DNA from 3 places in the Bacillus sp. ABR genome. Region 3 is predicted to be linked to each of the others. Evidence: riboswitches for the same ligand, from Rfam matches in the RefSeq annotation. Region 3 holds a riboswitch; each other region holds the start of a gene.
What was found. A riboswitch is a leader RNA that binds a small molecule or an ion and turns the genes downstream of it on or off. The one in region 3 is predicted to bind S-adenosylmethionine.
Positions count from the first base shown of each region.

Region 1: linked by a shared signal. The riboswitch ahead of OIT90_RS15545 (methionine biosynthesis PLP-dependent protein) and the one ahead of OIT90_RS03950 (methionine ABC transporter ATP-binding protein) in region 3 are both predicted to bind S-adenosylmethionine.
Region 2: linked by a shared signal. The riboswitch ahead of OIT90_RS01240 (sugar ABC transporter substrate-binding protein) and the one ahead of OIT90_RS03950 (methionine ABC transporter ATP-binding protein) in region 3 are both predicted to bind S-adenosylmethionine.

Region 1 is NZ_JAOYSL010000005.1:24,325-29,555, reverse strand. Features, by position in the region: gene OIT90_RS15570 (UvrD-helicase domain-containing protein) at 1-25, opposite strand, end outside; gene OIT90_RS15565 (hypothetical protein) at 152-409, shown strand; gene OIT90_RS15560 (GNAT family N-acetyltransferase) at 492-926, opposite strand; gene OIT90_RS15555 (YjcG family protein) at 933-1,448, opposite strand; gene OIT90_RS15550 (alpha/beta hydrolase) at 1,501-2,241, opposite strand; SAM riboswitch class I at 2,463-2,584, shown strand; gene OIT90_RS15545 (methionine biosynthesis PLP-dependent protein) at 2,663-3,781, shown strand; gene metC (cystathionine beta-lyase) at 3,778-4,956, shown strand; tRNA gene OIT90_RS15535 (tRNA-Val) at 5,089-5,161, shown strand.
Region 2 is NZ_JAOYSL010000001.1:261,223-266,453, forward strand. Features, by position in the region: gene OIT90_RS01230 (branched-chain amino acid aminotransferase) at 1-318, opposite strand, end outside; gene OIT90_RS01235 (right-handed parallel beta-helix repeat-containing protein) at 687-2,114, shown strand; SAM riboswitch class I at 2,212-2,321, shown strand; gene OIT90_RS01240 (sugar ABC transporter substrate-binding protein) at 2,493-3,611, shown strand; gene OIT90_RS01245 (sugar ABC transporter ATP-binding protein) at 3,681-5,177, shown strand; gene OIT90_RS01250 (ABC transporter permease) at 5,174-5,231, shown strand, end outside.
Region 3 is NZ_JAOYSL010000001.1:793,255-798,485, forward strand. Features, by position in the region: gene OIT90_RS03915 (acyl-CoA dehydrogenase family protein) at 1-637, shown strand, start outside; gene OIT90_RS03920 (arsenate reductase family protein) at 748-1,104, shown strand; gene gcvH (glycine cleavage system protein GcvH) at 1,171-1,554, shown strand; gene OIT90_RS03930 (YusG family protein) at 1,599-1,835, shown strand; gene OIT90_RS03935 (toprim domain-containing protein) at 1,967-2,311, shown strand; gene OIT90_RS03940 (thioredoxin family protein) at 2,325-2,627, shown strand; gene OIT90_RS03945 (SCP2 sterol-binding domain-containing protein) at 2,748-3,089, shown strand; SAM riboswitch class I at 3,192-3,300, shown strand; gene OIT90_RS03950 (methionine ABC transporter ATP-binding protein) at 3,455-4,480, shown strand; gene OIT90_RS03955 (methionine ABC transporter permease) at 4,473-5,141, shown strand; gene metQ (methionine ABC transporter substrate-binding lipoprotein MetQ) at 5,156-5,231, shown strand, end outside.

The DNA of each region.
Region 1 (5,231 bases), on a different contig from region 3:
GATCATGTCGTCGTGCGCATTTCAAAGCTAGTCCTCCAATAGTCAATCAATCTTAAAATGAAACACATCTAATCATATCAAATGAGGCGTGTTTCAAACAGTCATAATTAGGGAATAGTAGAGTAAGAGAGAAGCAAAGGAGGCGTTCTTGATGGGATATATAGCCCCGATTCAGCCGGATCTGTATTTTCAATATATCAATCGTCCAGCTCCTCAGGATAAAGAAGACTACGCGAAAGTAACAAAGGTTACTCGCACCTTTCATGACAAGATTTACAGAGAGCTGGAGAAAAAAGAGGACTTAGTGACAGAAGCGGAAACGAAAGTACAGCAAAAAAAGCGGGAACGCTTTGTACGAGATATGTTTATGGAGGAAGGAAAAGGCGTTCATATCAATACGTATATATAAATGATTGCGCTTTCTTCCATTGGCGAACGATAATGAAAAAGAAAAAGCCAGGGCATTTTGAATGCTCTGGCTTTTCTTTTGGTCAAACAGACAGTGTTTTTGTCATTTTGACATGGGTGATTCCAGCTTCTTCAAACGGTTCAGAAACCGCTTTGTAGCCTTTCTTTTCGTAGAAAGGAAGCGCATGGACTTGGGCATGCATCACCGCTTCTTTTGCTCCATTAGCAATTGCTTCTGTTTCTAGCGCCTCTAATAGCTTGAGGCCAAGGCCGAAGGAGCGCGCCTCTTTTAACACACAAATTCTTTCTAGCTTTGCCTTTGATCCCTCAATGATCCGCAGTCTAGCGGCCGCCTGAGGCTTTTTGTCATCATTGTAAATGACAAAATGGGTGGCTTTGTCCTCTAGTTCATCTATTTCGATCTCTACTGGAACTTCTTGTTCTTTGACGAATACTTCTTTTCGAACGTAATATGCATCTTCTCGTTGTGTTTGTTCTGTTGCGATGACTGTTTTCAAATGTCTTTAACCCTCTTCTCCTAAAATAAATGTTTCATAGACGGTCCAAGATCCGTTTTCTAATTGATATAAAAGGTGGAAGCGATCCACTGTTTCTTCATGGTCAATCTTTCTCAGCTTTAATGTGCCAAGTACGTCTGAATGCTCATCATCTGATAGTTTTTGAGCCACTGTGACATGCGGAACAAAGGCATATTCAGGTGTACCAGCCAGTGGCTCTGCGTACAATCTTTCATTGAGCGCCATGATGTCCTCGTTCGGTTCTACTTTCATATAAATGACGTTGTTTACAGGAGCGAATGAACTGAATTTTTTAATACGTAACGTAATAGGAGAAGCATTTTTTGCATAATCTCTTAACGTTGAGACGACCTCAGCCGCTTCTAGATCGGTTAATTCAAAAGGTGTTCTTAATGTTAAATGAGGCGGTATGAGTGCATAGTTCGGATCATAACGCTTCCGGTAAGAGTTCGCAATATCTTGCAATTTTTTTGATGGAAATATAACAACTCCGTATTTCATCATGTTCCCTCCTGAATAAGAAAGTATTTATTATTGTTTATTATAACAAAATTCAGTTGATTAACGAATATGGGAGCATTCTTTTTAACGAAGGCGCAATGAGCGGCTGCCAAAACGTCCATTTATGATCCCCTTCGAATGTCTCAAATAAATAATCCGCTCCAGATTGTTCAAGAAGGGCCTTTAAATCATCATTCGGCTGAACAAAATCAAGCACCTGGCCATCTGTTGTTTTCACAGCGGTTTCCTCCAGCCCAATTTGATGGATAATCGCATAATGAGAAAGGGCTGTCGACTGTTTGACGGCTTCTAGAACCGACTCGTCAACGTAAGGGGACTGCAAAATCAGCCCGCCAAATAAAGAAGGATAATCAATGGCTGTCATGAGGGAAATCGTCGCACCAAGTGAATCACCAATAAACGTACGTCCTGATCCAATTTGATAGGTTGGATAGTGTTCATCAATATAAGGAACCAGTTCATTGGCTAAAAAGCGTTTATACGCTTCAAACTTTGTGCCGTCTGGATGATACGTGTTCCGTCTTTCCGTAACATTTTCATAAGGGACACCAATGATAATCGAGCGTTCCATTTCTTTGTTCTGCATCAATTCTTCTGCCTGTCTGCCTATTTTGCCTAGGCGGAAATAATCATGACCATCCTGGGCAATGATGACATGATATGTATAAAGGGGGGAGTAATTGACTGGCAAATAGATCAAAATGGTCATGTCCGCCCCAAGTTCTTTTGACTGTAAGGTTTCTTCTTGAATGATTCCTGTTTTCTTCACCATAATCCATTCCTCCAGCTAACCAAATTCATCATAAAGTGAAACGTTTCCATTCATTGTAACACGAAAAACAGCGTTGTTCCTATATGCTAACATGCAATCAAACCGTATAACATCGATTCTGTTATAAAATACAGAAAATTTTAATTAATCATGACATTTCCCCTTGAAAAATGAGATTTAATGGGTTACAGTATTAAGAATTAGAACAGACAGACAACACATTCTTATCGTGAGAGGTGGAGGGACTGGCCCTTTGAAACCTCAGCAACCGGTATGCATCACTACATGTGATGTACCAAGGTGCTAAATCCAGCAAGCAGCTTTTTTGCTTGGAAGATAAGAGGAAGCGATTAAACCCCTTCTTCTTATGAAGAAGGGGTTTTCTGTTTTGAAATCAGATTTTTACTTAGGATGGTGTCAAATGACAGAACATGTGGAAACGAAATTAGCGCAGATTGGAAACCGTAGCGAAGAGGTGACTGGCACTGTCAGTCCTCCCGTTTACCTTTCGACAGCATACAGACATAGAGGTATAGGGGAATCTACAGGATTTGATTATATTCGAACGAAAAACCCAACAAGACAGCTCGTAGAGGATGCAATTGCTTCACTCGAAGAAGGGACGGCCGGTTTTGCCTTCAGTTCGGGAATGGCTGCGATTCAAACGATCATGGCTCTATTTGAAAGCGGAGATGAACTCATCGTCTCATCAGACCTATATGGCGGTACATACCGTTTGTTTGAAAACGAATGGAAAAAGTACGGCTTACGTTTTCTTTATGATGATTTTGCAGATGAAGACTGTTTACGCTCTAAAATCACGCCAAACACAAAAGCGGTCTTTATTGAAACACCGACAAATCCACTGATGCAGGAAGCAGATATTCAAAAAATAGCGAAGATTGCAAAAGAACATGGCGCTTTGGTGATTGTCGATAATACTTTTTACACACCAGTCTTGCAAAAGCCGATTACGCTTGGAGCGGACATTGTCATTCATAGCGCAACCAAATATTTAGGCGGACATAATGATGTTCTTGCAGGGCTTGTCGTGACAAAAGGAGAGCAGCTGTCTGAAGACATGTTCCAGCATCAAAACGCGATTGGAGCGGTTCTATCACCATTTGACTCATGGCTTTTAATGAGAGGAATGAAAACACTGGCTCTTAGAATGCGCCAGCACGAGGCAAATGCGAAGGAGCTGGCTGAGTTTTTAAAGAAACAGCCAGAAATTCAAGATGTGCTTTATCCAGGAAAGGGAGGCATGCTGTCATTTCGAGTAGCTAAAGAGGACTGGGTCAATCCATTTTTAAAGCAGCTAAAAACGATTTGTTTTGCTGAAAGCCTTGGCGGAGTCGAAAGCTTCATTACGTATCCTGCAACGCAAACGCACATGGATATCCCAGAAGAAATTCGCATTGCAAACGGTGTATGTAACAAGCTGCTCCGTTTCTCTGTTGGCATCGAGCATGTAGATGACCTGAAAGCAGACCTGAAACAGGCACTATCACAAGTAAAAGAGGAGGTACACGCCAAATGACCACACATGATTGGACACTCGAAACACAACTCGTTCATAATGCGTTTAAAACAGACCGTTCAACAGGTGCAGTCAGTGTACCGATTCAGCATGCATCCACCTTTCATCAAAGCAGCTTCGATGAATTTGGCCAATATGACTACTCGAGATCGGGAACTCCTACACGTCAAGCATTAGAGGATACGATTGCGGCGCTGGAAGGAGGAACGAGAGGGCTTGCCTTTGCATCAGGCATGGCTGCTATTTCAACCGCTTTTCTTCTATTATCAAAGGGAGATCACGTCCTTGTCACAAGAGATGTGTACGGCGGGACTTTCCGAATGATCACCCAAGTTCTGTCGAGATTTGGAATTGAGCATACCTTCGTGGATATGACGGATTTGAATGAAGTCAAAAGAGGCATTCAATCGAATACAAAGGTCATTTACATGGAAACACCGTCAAATCCAACACTAGGCATTACAGATATTGAAGGTGTCGTACAGATTGCGAAAGAGCATGACTGTTTGACATTCTTAGATAATACGTTTTTAACGCCTGCGCTTCAGCGTCCGCTGGACCTTGGTGTGGATGTTGTTCTGCACAGCGCAACGAAATTTTTAAGCGGCCACAGTGATGTGCTGTCAGGCTTAGCCGTGGTAAAAGATGAGAAGCTGGGAGAGGAACTCTATTCACTGCAAAACTCCTTCGGTGCGGTCCTTGGCGTGCAGGATTGCTGGCTCGTTTTAAGAGGGTTAAAAACCCTTCAGGTCAGATTAGAAAAAGCTAGTCAAACGGCCTTCGAGCTAGCTTCATTTCTTAAAGAACATCCTGCGGTCAAAAAAGTATACTACCCAGGCTTAGATGATCACCCGGGTGCAGATATTCAGCGAAAGCAGGCAAGCGGAGCAGGGGCTGTTCTCTCATTTGAACTAGAAAACCAAGCGGCAGTCAAAGAATTGGTGGATGCCGTCACATTACCTGTATTCGCCGTCAGCCTCGGCGCCGTCGAATCGATTTTGTCATATCCAGCCAAAATGTCACATGCAGCTATGCCAAAAGAAGAAAGAGAAAAAAGAGGGATTACAGATGGGCTGCTTCGTTTAAGTGTCGGAGTTGAAAACGGAGAAGACCTCAAACGTGACTTCAAACAAGCACTGGATCAACTAAAGCCTGTTCTTGTGAACCAATCATAAAGAAGGAGAGAAAAAAGCCGGCACAGCCGCCGGCTTTTTGATCTTTTTTAAACAAAACCATTGACGCTTTATTATTATGGTTATATAATAGAGACTGTCAGTAACAGAAAGCCCAGAACTGATACATAACCCGATTCCGTAGCTCAGCTGGGAGAGCGCTACCTTGACAGGGTAGAGGTCGCTGGTTCGAGCCCAGTCGGAATCATCGTTGAAACCCTTGCGTAGCAAGGGTTTTTTGTTTTTTGCAGATTGTTTCTTTTTAGGTTAAAACGATT
Region 2 (5,231 bases), 530 kb from region 3:
CGGAATACACAGGCGGTCATTGGATCTGTTTAAGCGCTCCATGTTTTTTTCCGGACGGAATAAGAGAATTTTTTGATCCTCAGAAACATAAGCCTTTAATCCTTCAAAAACAGATTGACCATAATGGTAGACCATCGAAGCTGGGTCCATTGGAATAGCCTGATAAGGAATAATTCTTGGATCATACCAGCCTTTATCAATTGAATAATCCATCACAAACATGTGATCTGTGAAGATTTTTCCGAATTCAAGTTGATCAGATTGAGGTTTTGGTTTTTTTGTTGAACTAAGTTCAACGCGGATGGGTTGTTTTGGCATTGTAAATCTCCTTGCTGTTTGATTATTTGAAAATTCTAATAATATGAAATAATTATGATTCTATTCTATACCTTCACAAAATATTAGCAATAGGTTTTCTGGAATTCAGACAAGAAAAATCTGTTAAAGCGCTTTCCTTCTCTCTGCTGTCAGTTTGGCTCATGTCCCCCCTTTTTAAAAAAGAAATAAAATCCAAATACGTTATTAACTGATTAATCTGACAATTTAAAAACGAATGGTTTTCCTGTAAGATATTCTTTCAACCATACACCTTTTGACTAGTACATTGCAAGGGACATTGTCATATTTTAATCCTCTTTTTTTTAACCGATAAAGGAAGAAGAGAAGGGAAAGGAGCAAACAACAAGATGAAACGAGTGATACCAAGCATTTTACTCATTGTATTCATGTCCATGATCAGCTTTGGCTGTCAAGCGATGACAGAGGAAGCTGGTGCTAAGCAAAGCACAGCTTATTACGTAGCGGTAAACGGAAACGACAAAAACCCGGGAACAAAGCAAAAACCTTTCCGCACGCTGAAAAAAGCAGCAAGTATGGCGAAGGCTGGGACAACCATTTACATGAGAGGCGGTACATACAAAGAGAAATTGATTGTCCGTTATTCCGGAACAAAGAAAGCACCCGTTGTCTTTCAAGCTTACGGAAAAGAAAAACCTGTGATTAGTGGGGCATCCCTTAAAGGAAATCAAGCCGATGGCGGCCTTGTCACGGTCGATCAAAAGAGCTACATCACCCTCAAAGGCCTCACTGTAGGACATCTTAAGACGAATAAAGAAGATTTAACACCAGTTGGTATTTTCATCAAAGGAAGCGGTAAAGGCGTAAAACTGCTCAATAACCGAGTGTATGACATTCAGACGAAACATGAAAATGGAAATGCACATGGAATTGCTGTCTATGGGACAAAAGCTCCTGCAGCAATAGAAGACATTGAAATCAAAGGAAATACCGTTGAAAAATTAAAACTGGGCTTTAGTGAAGCGCTCGTGCTAAATGGAAACGTCAAAAATTTCCGTGTGACACATAACACGGTCCGTAACACTGATAATATTGGCATTGATTTAATTGGTTTCGAGAACGTAGCACCCTCTAAAAAGTATGATCAAGTTAGAAATGGAGTCGTCTCTAGAAACAAAGTATATGAGATTACGAGTGCAGGGAACCCAGCCTATGGAAGCGACATCTCCGCTGGCGGAATTTATGTTGATGGCGGAAAAGACATTGTGATCGATCATAACATCTCACATCACAATGACCTGGGGATTGAAGTTACAAGCGAACATAAAGGAAAAATGGCAGATCGCATCCGCATCGAACACAATCAAGTATATTTAAACCGTTATACAGGCATTTCTATTGGCGGCTATGATAAGAAGCGTGGCGGTACAACCAATACGACGATTTCACATAATATTTTGTACAAAAATGACACAGCCGGCTTAGAAGGCGGCCAATTGCTAATGCAGTATCAAGCAGTGAACAATCGAATCACGAATAATATCATGACGGCTAGCGCCTCGCATTACTTAGTCGTGAATCTTTATCAAGTGAACCAAAAGAATACCTTCCAGAAGAACGTTTATGATGATCGCAAAGGTGCGAAAGCATCACAGTGGATTTGGCGCGGGAAATGGATGGAAGGCTACAAAACCTATCTCTCTAATAGCGGTCAAGATAAAGGATCAGCACATCTCAACCCACAATTTGTGAATGAGAAAAAATATGATTTCCGTCTGAAGAAATCATCACCTGCTAAGAAAATCATCGGAAGTTAATGATATTTTAGAAATTTTCAAAAAAGTCATTGACATTGATGTGACATCACATTAAAGTAAAGAAGACATTTCAACGAAAACAAATTTCATAACGGATCTCTTATCAAGAGAGGCAGAGGGACTGGCCCTATGACGCCCAGCAACCGTTTCTATTGTAGAAATTGGTGCTAATTCCTGCAAAGCTGTTACAGCTTTGACAGATAAGAGAGGAAGACTTCCCGATACATGTTTCATGCAACGGTGATCAAGCCTCTCTTTCCAAGAGAGGCTTTTTTTCGTCTCTTTTTCGAATCAAATGCCTGTTTGACAGGCGTATTTCCACTTTTTTACCTAGTTTTCCGATGTGAAAAATTTAAAACAACTTGAGGAGGAACAGCAATGAAGCGTAAGCATTTTACATCATTTCTTGTCTTATTAACGGCATTAACCGTCCTATTATCTGGCTGCGGCACTGGATCAAGTGCAGGCTCAAAGGCAAATGCAAACGAAAAAGTCTCTTTTGACAAAGTACCGAAGCGATTTGCAAAGGGACAGGGGGCTAAAATTAAAGTGATCCGCAAAATTGGAGGAGACGATCATACAGCTCAATTTTTAGCTGGAACGAAGGCAGAAGGTGAAGCACTCGGCTTTACGGTAGATGTCTACACCGCAAATGGTGATACAGCAAAATTCCATGATGCCATCTCTCAGGCGCTGGAGGAAAATTATGATGGCTTTATCATCTCTCACGGGGACGACGAGGCGACAGTCGCTGATGTGAAAAAGATCACAGCGAAAGGCATTCCAGTTGTAGCATTTGATTCAAATCCTAAGCTAAAGGACATCAAAGGAGTCACAGTGACGTCTCAAGATGACGAACAATTAGCGAAAAAATCATTAGACGCGCTCGTGTCTGATTTTAAAGGAAAAGCAAATATTGCGTACCTGTGGGTAGATGGATTCCCGCCAATGGTGAGACGAAACAAGGTCTATCAAGAAACGCTTAAACAACATTCAGGGATCAAGGAGCTTGACCGCTTTGGTGTAGCCTCTTCTGATACGTCTGTTCAAACGCAAAATGCAGTAGCAGCCATGCTGAATAAGTATCCAAAGGGCAAACTGGACGCTATTTTTGCCACATGGGATGCCTTTGCCATTGGGGCAGCAAGAGCGTTAAAGGAAGCAGGAAGAACAGAAGTGAAGATTTATGGGATTGATGTGTCAAATGCTGATCTTCAAGAAATGACAGCGAAGGACAGTCCATGGAAGTACACAGCAGCGGTTGATCCGAAGCTCATCGGCGCAGTCGACGTGAGGATTCTTGCGAAGAAAATAGCTGGTGAGAAAACACCATCTTCCTATGACCTTGAGGCCTCTCTCATCTCGCAAAAGCAGCTTCAACAAGCAGGAAAAGCCATTAACATGGTCAATCTTGCAGACGAAGTGAAGGGATTCGGTTCATCGACTGCTTTTGAGGAAGATTGGATGAAGACCTTGAAGAAGCATTATACAAAATAAGCGACGTGCACTCTCTTTCCATAGAGGGTGTTTCGTTTTTCAGATGATATCAAGAGAAGGAGGACACCCATGACAGCGCCGCTTGTTCGTATGAAAAATATTTCAATTGAATTCCCAGGGGTCAAAGCTTTAGATCAAGTGAATTTCACATTAAAAAAAGGGACGGTCCATGCACTAATTGGAGCAAATGGTGCTGGGAAGTCCACGTTAATGAAAGTTCTTTCTGGCGCTCATTCCCACTTCGACGGAACCATCCACATCAATGGCCAGGCGGCAACCATTCAAACCCCAAAGGATGCATCCTCATATGGTGTGCAGACGGTCCATCAAGAAGTGGATATGGCTCTTGTTCCCTACTTAAGTGTTGGCGAGAATATGATGATGCATGAGATTGAGAAAAAAACATTTGTCAGCTGGAAAGAGCTGCATCGCAAGGCGGCTCAGTTATTAAAAGAAATGGACATCGACATCTCCACAAAACGACTTGTCAGCGATCTGACCCTTGCTGAAAAACAGATGGTGCTCATTGCTAAGGCCGTTTCCATTCAATGCAGCATTTTAATCTTAGATGAACCAACAGCTCCGCTTAGTCATGCAGAAACAAGCAAATTATTCTCCATGATTGATCGGCTGAAACAGTATGGGACAGGGATCGTGTTTATCTCCCATCGCATGCCTGAAATTTTCACCATCTGTGATGAACTGACAGTGATGCGAAATGGAACGGATGTGGCAGCCCACCTTGTCAAAGACACAAATCCGCAGCAAGTCATTGAAGAAATGCTAGGTGCGCCATTAGAGGAACAATTCCCGTCTCGCAAACCTTTGAAAGATGCACCTATTGTGCTTGAAGTGAAAGAGCTAAACGATCAAAACAAATTAAACAACATTCACTTTTATGTCAAAAAAGGAGAAATTCTCGGGATCGCAGGACTTGTCGGTGCTGGAAAAACAGAATTGTGCAAAGCCCTTTTCGGTGCCTCAGAAAAAAAGACGGGGACTGTGCAGCTGCATGGTCAAACCATTCACATCACATCGCCTCATCAAGCTGTGAGAGCTGGAATAGCTCTTGTGCCTGAAGAGCGGAGAAAAGAAGGGGTTCTGACCGAAGAGAGCGTGGGGTGGAACTTAACGGCTGCAAGTCTTCATTCATTTTCACGGATATTCAGCTTCTTACATCGTTCGAAGGAAAAGCAGGGTGCAGGCGACATCGTCAAACGACTTGGTGTCAAAACGCCGTCTCTTGAAGCAAAGGTGAAGCACCTATCTGGTGGAAATCAGCAAAAGGTTGCCATCGGAAAATGGCTGCTGGCTGAGGCAGATGTGTATCTCTTTGATGAACCAACTAAAGGTGTAGACGTTGGAGCGAAAAAAGATATTTTCACTTTGATCGCAGAGCTTGCCGCCCGCGGAAAATCTGTCATTTATGCGTCGAGTGAGCTATCAGAGATTGCAGGTATCGCTGACCGCGTATACGTGTTATATGATGGCAGCATTGCCCGGGAAATGACTGCACCGACGACTGAAGAGGAGCTTTTATATCATTCAACAGGAGGACAATCATGAGCGAACAACAAATTCCAGCCCCTGTGCAGCAAATCAAAAAACAGCGGCCACCCT
Region 3 (5,231 bases):
TGGATTCATGCAAGAATACGAGGTCGAAAGAGCCTATCGCGACTCACGAATTAACCGGATCTTTGAAGGGACAAACGAAATCAACCGTTTGCTTGTACCAGGTACATTCTTGAAGAAAGCGATGAAAGGAGAGCTTCCGCTGCTTCAAAAAGCGCAGACTTTACAGGAAGAGCTAATGATGATGATGCCGGAAGAGCCAGGCGATCAGCCGCTCGATCAAGAAAAATATTTGCTCGCCCATGCGAAAAAGGTCGCCTTAATGGTAGCTGGTATGGCAGCCATGAAATACGGGAAAGCCTTAGACAAAGAGCAAGAAATTCTTGTGAACATAGCCGATATAGTCAATGAAATATTTGCTGCTGAATCAGCAATTCTGCGTACGGAAAAGGCAGTCGCTGCATCAGGCGCAGAAAAGAACGCTCAAAAGCTGGCTTACACACAAATTTTCACGCAGGAGGCTTTCTTAAAGATTGAAGCCCATGCAAAAGAATCCTTGATTGCGATGGAGGAAGGAGATTCACTCCGCATGAGCCTGTCAGCCCTTCGCAAGCTGACAAGATTTACTCCAATCAATGTCATCGCCAAAAAGCGTGAAGTGGCAAAACGAATCTTTGAAGCAGAGAAATATATCGTATAAGGATGGCTTAAAAGGTGCGGATATCACTCCGCACCTTTTTGTAAGCATACATTTAGGTTTTTAAAATATTTTGTGATAAAATGTTGTCACAATTTCAGGAGGTGAAAATGGTGGCTTTAGATTTTTACGAATACCCATCTTGCGGTACATGCCGAAAAGCAAAAAAGTGGCTTGAAGCACACAATAAAGACATCAACAGCATACATATCGTCGAAGAGACGCCTGATAAAGAAACATTAAAAGCCCTTTACGAAAAAAGCGGTTTAGAGCTGAAGAAATTCTTTAATACAAGCGGACAAAAATACCGGGAGCTGCAGCTGAAAGATCAACTTCCTGCAATGTCAGAGGACGAGCAGCTAGAATTACTCGCGTCTAACGGAATGCTGATCAAGCGCCCGATTACAACAGACGGTAAACGAGTAACAGTTGGATTTAACGAAGATACATTTAAAAGCGTCTGGAAATGATGTAACTTTCATTCAGATTGTGGTATCTTCAATATAGATTGTAAGAAAAGACTGGAGGGGTATTGAATGAGCACACCAAAAGATTTACGTTATTCAGAAGAACATGAATGGGTCAAAGTAGAAGGAGATAAGGTGCGTATCGGTATTACGCATTTTGCTCAATCTGAGCTTGGCGATATAGTGTTCGTTGAGCTTCCTGAAGTAGGAGACAAAATCACAGCGGACGAGCCTTTCGGAAGTGTAGAATCAGTGAAAACAGTTTCTGAACTTTATGCACCGATCAATGGCACAATCGTCGAAGTGAACGATGAGCTGGATGACAGCCCAGAATTCGTCAACGACTCTCCATATGAAAAAGCATGGATGATCGTTGTAGAACCAGCTGATGCATCTGAAATCGAGAACTTAATGACTGCTGAGCAATATGAAGAAATGACAAAAGAAGACTAATTCATGTGAAATTGGACACTCTACCTTTATGGGGGGTGTCCAATTTGTCTTTTCAAAAAGAACAGGTGGATATAACAGAGCATGTCACTGGACGATTCAAAGAAAGCGGCATGGTGCTTTATCATCAAAATGAAGAGATTGGCACAATGATTAGTGAAAACCAATATGAGCTGAAATCGGGATATTCCTATGATCAAAATCGTTTTTATCGTCTAACGGATACATTGACCGATGGGACAGAAAAATATGTAGACTGTGACGATGAAAATGGGTGGTGCTAATCACAGAGGAGACTGCAGTGAACAAAAACTGCAGTCTTTTTGATGACGAGGCGCCCAATCTTTACAACCTGAATGAAAGATTGTAATCTAAGGAAGAAGTGAATCAACGTCAAAAGGGCCGGGTGATCGTGATGAATGTCGAGATAGAAAAGGTCATCATTGTAGAAGGTAAAACAGACAAACAAAAGCTGAAAGAAGTCATAAGTGAACCTGTTACCATCATTTGCACCAATGGCACGATCAGTACATCGAAGCTGGACCAGCTTGTGGACGATTTAGTGGGGAAAGACGTTTACATATTAGCAGACAGTGACGATGCAGGCGACAAACTGCGGAAGCAATTTCGAAAAGAATTCCCTGAAGCACTTCATCTTTTTGTCGACAGAACGTACCGCGAAGTGGCCGCTTCACCGTCAGCCCACATTGCATCTATCCTATTAGCTGCAAACATTGATGTTCATTCGAAATATTTATGAGGGTGGACGTATTATGAAAGAGATTGAAGAACACGAATTCAAAGAGATAGAGGACGATTTATTTCTTTTATACTTATATACACCGTTTTGCGGAACATGCCAGCTGGCAAAGAAAATGCTGGCAGTCGTAGACGCCATGCAGCCGGATGTACCATTTTACGAAAACAATTTAAACTATTCACCAGGCTTTGCAAAAGCATTTGAGATCGAGAGTGTTCCTTGCTTTCTACTGTTTAAAAAAGGAGAATTGGTGCAAAAAGGCTATGCCTTTCACTCAGTTCCATATCTTCATGAAATGATTGAAACCGCTAAATAAAGCGGTTTTTTGTCATATTTCAAGAAATTCATTTGAAAATTTGTCGAGTTATTTATAAAGGACAAGAAGATGTTTGTAGAGAAATGTTATGTATAACCAAATGACAGGGAGGTTATACATGTGGAAAATGTGAAAGCCCATGGTAACACAGGGCAGCGTTTATTATTAAAACCGCTGCTCTCATCATCATCCTTGAAGATTACATTTGAGGCGGAAACTGACTCTTGTACATTGATTGTGGATGAACGTGGTGAAGTGAAGAAACTACCTGCAATTGAGTTATCGGATCTCATCTTTTATGGTGAGAGGAAAGAGATTCTACAATTATTAGATGGAGATATGTCCTTACAGCAGTTAATCAGCAGAGGACAAGTCAAAGTCAAAGGGTCATTCCGTGCGCTCCTTAGACTAGAGGCAGTGCTTTGGCTGACGAACGGTTTTTTTCGAAAAATGATAACGTAGTTGTTTACTTGGAAATTAGCGATTTACAGCGTTGACATATCTCAGATAGCATGATATTCTACGTTAGTAAAAACATGAACATCACATAAAACAACATATTTTCTCTTATTAAGAGAGGTGGAGGGACGTGCCCTATGAAACCCGGCAACCGTCAGCATAGCTGAAATTGGTGCCAATTCACTCAAAGCCGCAGCGCTTTGAAAGATGAGAGAAAGGCGTAATTGACATAAAAGGCCTTTCTGCTTGCGTTGCAGTTAGGTCTTTTTTACTGACCTGACGTCAGGCTAGAGTCATGACAGAAAGAAGAATAAATAACGTATGTGATGGAAACCTATAGATTCAGCAAGAAAGCAGGTGATCAGACTGTGATTCATTTACAGAATGTATCAAAAACGTATCATTCAAAAAGCGGAAATGTTGATGCCGTGAAAGACGTCAACTTGGATATTGATAAAGGTGAAATATTCGGAATTATCGGGTATAGCGGTGCAGGAAAAAGCTCGCTTATTCGCCTATTAAACGGTCTGGAGCTGCCAACAGAAGGAATTGTTGAAGTGGCAGGCAACCGGATCAATGAAGTATCGAATGCGAAACTTCGGAAAGCAAGACAAGAAATCAGCATGATCTTCCAGCACTTTAATTTACTTTGGTCAAGAACGGTGAGACAAAACATTATGTTCCCGCTTGAGATCGCAGGTGTACCGACATCGAAACGGAGAGAGCGTGCGAATGAACTGATTAAATTGGTCGGTTTAGAAGGAAAAGAAAATGCGTATCCTTCTCAGCTTAGCGGCGGGCAAAAACAGCGTGTCGGCATTGCGAGAGCATTAGCGAATGATCCAAAGGTTCTTCTATGTGACGAAGCGACATCTGCGCTAGATCCGCAAACGACCGATTCAATCCTTGAGCTTTTGGCCGATATTAATAAACGACTAGGGCTCACGATTGTGCTCATTACACACGAAATGCACGTCATTCGCAAAATTTGTCATCGCGTCGCAGTCATGGAAAATGGACGTATTGTTGAAGAAGGCGAAGTATTACGCGTCTTCAGACAGCCAAAGGAAGAAATGACGAAGCGATTTGTGAAACAGCTTGCGGAACCAGAGGAAGCGAAAGAAACAATCGAGCACGTCTTAGAACGAGTAAAAGAAGGTCAGGTCGTACGGTTGTCCTTTATTGGAGACTCTGCCGAGCAGCCGCTGATCACTGAAATCATTCGATCCTTCAATGTCGATGTGAATATCCTTCAAGGGAAGATTTCTCAAACGCAGGAAGGCGCGTTTGGAACACTCTTTATCCACATTAATGGAGAAGAGACTGAGGTAGAAAAAGCCATCGCCTATATCCAAAGCAAACAGGTTGAAATCGAGGTGATGACACATGTTTGAGAAATGGTTTCCGAACGTTGATTTAGACGTCATCTGGAGTGCAACAGGTGAAACGGTGTATATGACACTGATTTCATTGGCATTTGCCTTTGCCATTGGTATTATCCTTGGACTATTACTCTTTCTAACGAGTAAAGGCGGTCTTTGGGAAAATAAACCGATTAATGCTGTCATCGGCGCTGTCGTCAACATTTTCAGATCGATTCCTTTTATCATTTTAATTATTCTTTTACTAGGGTTCACGAAATTCTTAATGCATACGATTCTTGGTCCTAATGCAGCACTCCCTGCCCTTGTCATAGGGTCAGCTCCATTCTATGCACGTCTTGTCGAAATTGCACTGCGTGAGGTAGACAAAGGAGTCATTGAAGCAGCACGATCAATGGGAGCGAAAACGTCAACAATCATTTTCAAAGTATTGCTGCCAGAATCATTGCCAGCCCTTATTTCAGGTATTACCGTAACAGCGATTGCTCTAATTGGCTCTACTGCGATTGCAGGTGCAATTGGAGCAGGCGGACTTGGTGACCTCGCCTATGTGGAAGGGTACCAATCTGGTAATACAGATGTCACACTTGTAGCCACTGTGTTTATTCTCATCATCGTCTTTATTATTCAAATAATCGGTGATTTGATTACAAATAAAATTGATAAACGTTAAGGGAGGATTTATTCATGAAGAAATTGATTTTAAGTGCACTATTTCTAGCATTTGCAGGTATTTTAGCTGCGTGCGGTTCATCTAATAACG